Rhodopseudomonas boonkerdii: one gene and its partner. The protein of the gene in region 2 interacts with the protein of the main gene of each other region in a pairwise test. Links are inferred from orthologs where the notes say so. Each region holds a gene or a part of one and is shown on either strand. Other genes may lie near its edges.

Region 1 (3,717 bases), 2.8 Mb from region 2 along the record:
CCTCGATCTCACGGCAAAGTGCTTCCGCCTTCTCCAATGCGGGTGCCATCAGTTCCGCGGAAACATCGCCCTCGTCGGAAAAATCGATGCCGACTTCCACCAGGGCCAATGCTTCGATGATCTGCTGGCGCCAGTTTCTCGCTTTGTCGCCGAGCAGACCCTTGAGCTGGCGCAGCGCCTGTTTGCGCTGACGGTCGGTATCAGCATGGATGAGATCGTCGAGACCTTCGGCTTCGGTCAGATCGAGCTTGCCGTTTTCGAAAGCACGACGCGTGAATTCGCCGGGTTCCGCCGGACGCAAACCGGGGATGGCAGCAAGTGCGTCGAACAATGCGACGAGAACCGCACGGCCTCCATGAATGTGAAATTCGGCAGTGTCCTCACCGGTGGCACTGGCGGGCGCGGGAAACCAAAGCACCATGGCATCGTCGATCGGGCCCAGTTTCTCGTCGGCGAGCAACACATGGGTGGCCGCGCGAGGTATCGGTCGCTTTTTTGCGAGGCGCTCAAGCGCAATGCCGGCGCGAGTGCCGGAGACCCGCACAATAGCAATCGCGGTCGGGGGCCGACCGGAGGATAATGCGTAGATAGTCTGGTCGCGCGGATGCATCGCCTATTTGACGACGGTGGGGGTGTGGCGCAACGGGATTCTCGCTCCGGCCCTCATCCTGCCGCTCCGCCCTCACCCTGAGGAGCGCGCATCGCGCGCGTCTCGAAGGGTGGCCACAGATTCAGAGCCAGGCCAGCTCATGGTTCGAGACGGCGCTTCGCGCCTCCTCGCCATGAGGAATGGAGTGTGTGGCATCACAACAAAAAAGGCGCCGCTGCAGAACAGCGGCGCCTTTCAATTTCAGAACCAAAAAAACCTTACGTATTCATCGAATCGAAGAACTCCGAATTACTCTTCGTGTTGCGGAGCTTGTCGAGCAGGAAGTCGATGGCGTCCATGGTGCCCATCGGATTGAGGATGCGGCGCAGAACATACATCTTCTTGAGCACCTGCGGATCGGTGATGAGCTCTTCCTTACGGGTGCCCGAACGCGAAATGTCGATGGCCGGGAAGGTCCGCTTGTCCGAGACCTTGCGGTCAAGGATGAGTTCGGAGTTACCGGTACCCTTGAACTCTTCGAAGATGACCTCGTCCATGCGGCTGCCGGTATCGACCAGCGCGGTGGCGATAATGGTGAGCGAGCCACCTTCTTCCACATTTCGCGCGGCGCCGAAGAAGCGCTTCGGACGCTGCAGCGCATTGGCATCGACACCGCCGGTCAGCACCTTGCCCGAAGACGGAACAACGGTGTTGTAGGCGCGACCGAGGCGGGTGATCGAATCCAGCAGGATCACCACGTCGCGGCCGTGTTCGACCAGGCGCTTAGCCTTCTCGATCACCATTTCAGCAACCTGGACGTGGCGGGTGGCCGGCTCGTCGAAAGTCGAGGACACGACCTCGCCCTTCACAGAGCGCTGCATGTCGGTGACTTCTTCCGGACGTTCGTCGATCAGAAGAACGATCAGATAGCACTCCGGGTGATTGGCCGTGATCGAATGCGCGATGTTCTGCATCAGCACGGTTTTGCCCGTGCGCGGCGGCGCGACGATCAAAGCACGCTGGCCCTTGCCGATCGGGGCAACAATATCGATGACGCGCGGCGACAGATCCTTGCGGGTCGGGTCTTCCAGTTCGAGACGGAAGCGCTCGTTCGGAAACAGCGGCGTCAGGTTGTCGAAATTGACCTTATGCTTTGACTTCTCGGGATCCTCGAAGTTCAGCGTGTTGACCTTGAGCAGCGCGAAATAGCGTTCGCCTTCCTTCGGGCTGCGGATATGGCCTTCGACGGTATCGCCGGTACGCAGGCCAAAACGGCGGATCTGCGAGGGCGAGACGTAAATGTCGTCCGGGCCGGGAAGGTAATTGGCGTCCGATGAACGGAGAAAACCGAAGCCGTCGGGCAAAACCTCAACGACGCCTTCGCCGATGATGTCGGTTTCCTGCAATGCCAGCTGCTTGAGGCAGGCGAACATCAGTTCCTGCTTGCGCATGGTGCTGGCATTTTCGACCCCAAGCTCTTCCGCAAACGAGACGAGCTCGGCTGGCGTCTTGGCCTTGAGGTCTTGAAGTTTCATTTCCCGCATTGGGGGTGGTCCTGTGGAGAATCGGTGGGGAGGTGCAAGCTGCTGGAGAGGTGCGGACGCTCAGAAGAGTCACGAAAGCCCGCAGGTCCCCGGCAACGAAGTCTTGAGCGATAAAGGTGCTGAAGAAGCTTCAAGCCTGATGCAGCGGCCGGCGGATTTCAAAAGCCGGGTCGAACCGCATCGCCTGCGTCGGGTGGGAGAGCCACGAACATATGGGACATCCGACCAACGCGCAAGATCGCCGGAAGTGCCAGGATGTCAGAAAATCTCCTCCTGGGCTCCGACCATGGCGTTCTGTACGGTCCCGGCTTTTTGAAGCAGCGCTTCGTGCCGCCCCGCCCCCGGGACACCGGGCCCTAAAACGGCTTCACCACCACCAGAATGACGATCAAGATCATCAAGACAGTCGGTATCTCATTGATAATTTTATAAAATTTAGCGCTACGTGTGTTACGGTCGAGGGCGAAATCGCGCACCCGGGCGGTCAGGAAGCCATGAACGCCGGACATTAGCAGCACCAGCAACAGTTTGGCGTGAAGCCAACCGGAATTGAACCAGCTACCGGACCACGCGAGGTAGAGACCGAGAAGCCAGGTTGCGATCATCGCCGGGTTGATGATCGCCTTGAGCAACCGGCGCTCCATCACCTTGAAGGTTTCGGACTGTTTTGAGCCGATCTCGGCGTCGCAGTGATAGACGAACAACCGAGGCAGGTAGAGCATCCCCGCCATCCAGGAAATGACGGCGATGATGTGTAAAGCCTTCGCCCATTCATACATTGCTAAGCCTTGCCATCTATCAGAGTGCTCGGTGTCTTGAGGGGAACATGTGCACGGGATTGCCGTTGTTTCGCAAGCGAGGTCCGTGCGGTGATCCCCGCTCTATCGGCATGGGCCCTCTTCCTCAAATCTACTATTAGATTCTTAAGGTTTGAGTCTGATTGGCCGTGGATTTAGCCGGCACAATCCTGTCCCCGCATTGTCCCGTACTTGTGCACATGGCGGTCGGAATTGTTCGCGAGCCTCTTGTCATCGGCAAAGACAAGCAATGCAGGAACTTGTCGTGCGTTCGGTCAGGATTCCGGAGAGACAAATTCACATAACCCCATTATCATGACGGACACCGCCAAACGGTATCCCCGCTGGCAGGCCTGTGAAAAAGAATCCGGGTTATCCCGGTCGTCGCGCCATCGCCGCGAAACGGGGCGAAGAGCTCCACAGGGATTCACAGAACACACAGGGTTATGGTGCATACCACCGGCAGCTTTTTTCATCTTCATCTGGTGTCCGACTCCACCGGCGAGACGCTGATTACCGTCGCCCGGGCGGTCGCCGCGCAATATTCCAATGTGACGCCCGTGGAGCACGTCTACCCCCTGGTTCGCAGCCAGAAGCAGCTTGACCGCGTGCTGACCGAGATCGAGGAAGCGCCCGGAATCGTATTGTTCACGCTGCTGGAAAAGGATCTGGTCGAACGACTGGAAGCGAAGTGCCAGGAAATCAATTCGCCCAGCCTGTCGATCATCGGCCCGGTGATGCAACTGTTCCAGAACTATCTCGGCGCTTCGACCTCCGGCAGGGTCGG
Region 2 (3,751 bases):
CCGAATTTGCTGATCACCACATCGCGCTTGGTCTCATCCACGCGGACGGTCATGTCGAAATGGCCGTCATGCAGTTCCTTCGCAAGCACCTCGGCGTTGCGATGCAGCCAGCTGACGCCGGCACCGTCCGATGCGTCGACGGAGAGGTCGAGGGTGACACGGGTCGATGCAAGACGGTCCTCGATGGCGGTGAGGAGTTCAGTGACGCCCTCGCCCGTCACGGCCGAGACCATGAAGACCGGATTGTCCGCCGGTTTTCGCGCGGCAATGTTCGCGAGGTTCTCCCGCTGCTCCGCGTCAAAACGGTCGATCTTGTTCCAGACTTCGAGGATACGCGCGCCGGCATCGATGTCGATACCGAGCTGGCGCAACACATTGTCGACATCGCTCTGCTGCGCTTCAGCATCTTCATGCGAGATGTCGCGCACGTGCAGGATGATATCAGCTTCGAGCACCTCTTCCAGTGTGGCGCGAAACGCTGCCACGAGCTGGGTTGGCAGATTGGAGATGAAGCCGACAGTGTCGGACAGCATCGCCTTGCCGCCATGGGGCAGCGTCAGCGCACGCAACGTCGGATCGAGGGTCGCGAACAGCATGTCCTCGGCTTGCACATCGGCGCGCGTCAGGCGATTGAACAGCGTGGACTTGCCGGCATTGGTGTAACCAACCAGCGCGACGACACGATACGGCACGCGCCGGCGGCCGGCGCGATGCAGCCGGCGTGTCGCCTGCACTTTCTTGAGATCGTTTTCGAGCCGCGTGATGCGCTCGCCGATCATGCGGCGGTCCGCTTCAATTTGCGTTTCGCCGGGACCGCCCATGAAGCCGAAGCCGCCGCGCTGACGCTCCAGATGGGTCCACGACCGCACCAGACGACTGCGCTGATAGTTGAGATGCGCGAGCTCGACCTGCAGCGTGCCCTCTTTCGTTTTTGCACGGCGGCCGAAGATTTCGAGAATGAGGCCGGTGCGGTCGAGCACCTTGGCCTTCAACTCCTTTTCCAGATTGCGCTGCTGGATCGGCGACAGCGCGCAGTCCATCACCACGATGCCGATCTCGTTCGCGGCGATGAGGCCGGCGATCTCCTCGACCTTGCCCTTGCCGAGATAGGTGGCCGGGCGGATCTGGCTGAGCGGCGCGGCGACGGCCTCGATCACATCGAGATCGATGGCGCGCGCGAGTCCCACCGCCTCTTCGAGGCGCGCATCGGTGTCGCGGATGTGCGCATAGGCTGCCGCCTCGGCATCACCGCGGCGCTCGCGCAAATAAGGGCCGACCACGAGAACGCGGCCGGTCGATTCGCTGCCGGCCGTGGGACGGTCGGCAGCATTGCCTTCGAAGCTACGAAATTCCAATCAAGCGTCTCTTAAGCGTTCGCTCAGGCCTCTTCGCCGCCTTCGAACAACTGGATCGGCGCGCCCGGCATGATGGTCGAGATCGCATGCTTATACACCAGCTGCGAGTGACCGTCGCGGCGGAGCAGAAGACAGAAATTGTCGAACCAGGTGACGATACCCTGCAATTTGACGCCGTTCACGAGGAAGATCGTCAGGGGGGTCTTGGTCTTGCGAACGTGGTTGAGGAAGGTGTCCTGTAGATTTTGTGCGCGGTCTGCCGCCATTTTTCTTAATCCCGCAGTCTGTTGTGTCTGTTTTGTTGCTTTTATTGCGCCGGGCCTGCCCTCTTTTCCGGGTTATTGCCTGGCCGCTGCATCGCCCAAAGATCCCCCTCGGGGCGCACAGCGCTGCAATTAGACGGCAGACGGCGTGTGAAGGCAAGCCGCCACACGGAAAACCTGCCTAGAAAGGCAGCAAACCTCAGCCAATGTCCGCAAATTTATGGAATTCCTGGCGCAGACGGAGTGCAGTCGGTCCCGGTTTACCGTCGCCAATGCTCTTTCCATCAATGGCGATCACCGGCATGACGATCTGACTCGCCGAGGATACGAAGGCTTCTGCGGCATTGGCCGCCTCCTCCGGCGTAAAGTTCCGCTCCTCGAGCTTGAGCTGGAGAGAGGCCAGAACCTCGACCAGAACCGCACGGGTGATGCCAGACAGGATGCCACGCTCGGCACTCTTGGTGACCACCTTGCCGTCCTTGGTGATGATCCAGGCATTGCAGGATGCGCCTTCGGTCACGAAGCCGTCCGCGTCGACATACCAGGCCTCATAGGCCCCTTTGTCGCGAGCCTCCTGGCGAGCAAGCACGTTGGGCAGCAGACCGACGCTCTTGATATCCACGCGCGGCCAGCGGTTCTCGGCCGTGGTGATGACTTTTACGCCGCGTTCGGCAGCCGCCTGGTTCTTCGCGAAGTTCAGCGACTTGGCGGTGACGACCACGCTCGGCTTTACCTCGGGCGACGGGAAGCCATGGTCGCGATGGGCAACGCCGCGGGTGACCTGCAGATAGACGATACCGTAATTGATGCGGTTACGGCGAACGACCTCCTGCATGATGACCTTGAGCGAGGTCAGCGCCATCGGCATGGCGATGCGCAGTTCGCCCAGCGAGCGTTCCAGCCTCGCCATATGGCGGGGAAAATCGACCATTTTGCCGCCGATGATCTCGCAAACCTCATAGACGCCGTCGGCGAATTGGTAGCCGCGGTCCTCGACGTTCACAGCGGCATCGCTGAGGTGCTGGTAGAGGCCGTTGACATAGGCGATGCGCGACATGGTGGCGGATTCCGGTTTGTTGTTTCGTGGGATCTATAACACAAACACCATCCCGCAGGATGGGTAGAGCGAAGGCGCAAAGCGCCGGAGCAACCCCTCGGCGGAGCCTGCCACGGGCGACGATCAGCATGGGCTCGGCGTTTTACCCCACGCCGAGCGCTTTCAGTTTGCGATGCAGAGCCGAGCGCTCCATGCCGACGAATTCGGCGGTGCGCGAGATGTTACCCGAGAAACGGCTGATCTGCGCAATCAGGTAATCGCGTTCGAACACCTCGCGGGCCTCGCGCAGCGGCAGGCCCATGATGTGCTCGCCGTTGTTCGAAGTCGGCATCGACGGCACCATGGAGCCCACATCCTGCGGAAGCATGTCGGCCGTGATGATGACCTCCGGCCCGCCGCCGGCGAGGATCATCACACGCTCGACATTGTTGCGGAGCTGGCGGACATTCCCGGGCCAGACGTGGGACTGCAGCACGGCCATGGCGTCCTGACCGATCTGACGCTTGGGCAAACCGGTATTGGCCGAGATCTGCTCCATGAAGAACTCGATCAACTCCGGAATGTCCTCGCGATGCTCGGACAGCGGCGGGACGCGGATCGGCACGACCGACAGGCGGTGATAGAGATCTTCGCGGAAGGTGCCGGCAGCGATCTCCTCTTCAAGATTCCGCGCCGTCGACGAAATGATGCGGACGTCGACGCTGACTTTGGTCGTGCCCCCTGCCCGCATAAAGGTTTGATCGACAAGCACGCGAAGAATCTTGTTCTGGGTCTCGCGCGGGAGATCGCCGATCTCGTCGATAAACAGCGTGCCGCCATGGGCCTCCTCAAGCGCGCCGGCCTTGCGCTGCTGCTCGCCATTGCTCTGTTCGGTGCCGAACAGCTCCAGCTCCATGCGTTCCGGCGTGATGGCCGCAGCATTGATCACCACGAAGGGACCATTGGCGCGGGACGACGAGGCGTGCAGCGTGCGTGCTGCGAGCTCCTTGCCGGCGCCGGAGGGACCGACGATAAGGATGCGGCTGTTGGCCTTGGCGGCGCGGTCGATGGTCTGGCGGAGCTGGTTCATCGCCGCG

What was found.
Region 1: the proteins of hfq (region 2) and rho interact in binary tests that used the Escherichia coli proteins (3 or more experiments, as listed by UniProt). The link is inferred for Rhodopseudomonas boonkerdii from one-to-one orthologs.

The regions. Positions count from the first base shown.
Region 1 is NZ_CP036537.1:289,572-293,288, forward strand. The notes cover bases 1-2,940. They hold rho (transcription termination factor Rho), read right to left. Parts: upstream 2,134-2,940; coding sequence 868-2,133; downstream 1-867. Other genes in these bases: mnmE (tRNA uridine-5-carboxymethylaminomethyl(34) synthesis GTPase MnmE), read right to left, coding at 1-610; hemJ (protoporphyrinogen oxidase HemJ), read right to left, coding at 2,490-2,912. In the rest of the region: E0H22_RS01330 (pyruvate, water dikinase regulatory protein), read left to right, coding at 3,380-3,717. UniProt on the Escherichia coli protein: Facilitates transcription termination by a mechanism that involves Rho binding to the nascent RNA, activation of Rho's RNA-dependent ATPase activity, and release of the mRNA from the DNA template.
Region 2 is NZ_CP036537.1:3,042,969-3,046,719, reverse strand. What follows is about bases 1-2,975. They hold hfq (RNA chaperone Hfq), read right to left. Parts: upstream 1,622-2,975; coding sequence 1,379-1,621; downstream 1-1,378. Other genes in these bases: ntrX (nitrogen assimilation response regulator NtrX), read right to left, coding at 2,818-2,975; E0H22_RS13970 (D-amino-acid transaminase), read right to left, coding at 1,818-2,675; hflX (GTPase HflX), read right to left, coding at 1-1,355. In the rest of the region: more of ntrX, read right to left, coding at 2,976-3,751. UniProt on the Escherichia coli protein: RNA chaperone that binds small regulatory RNA (sRNAs) and mRNAs to facilitate mRNA translational regulation in response to envelope stress, environmental stress and changes in metabolite concentrations.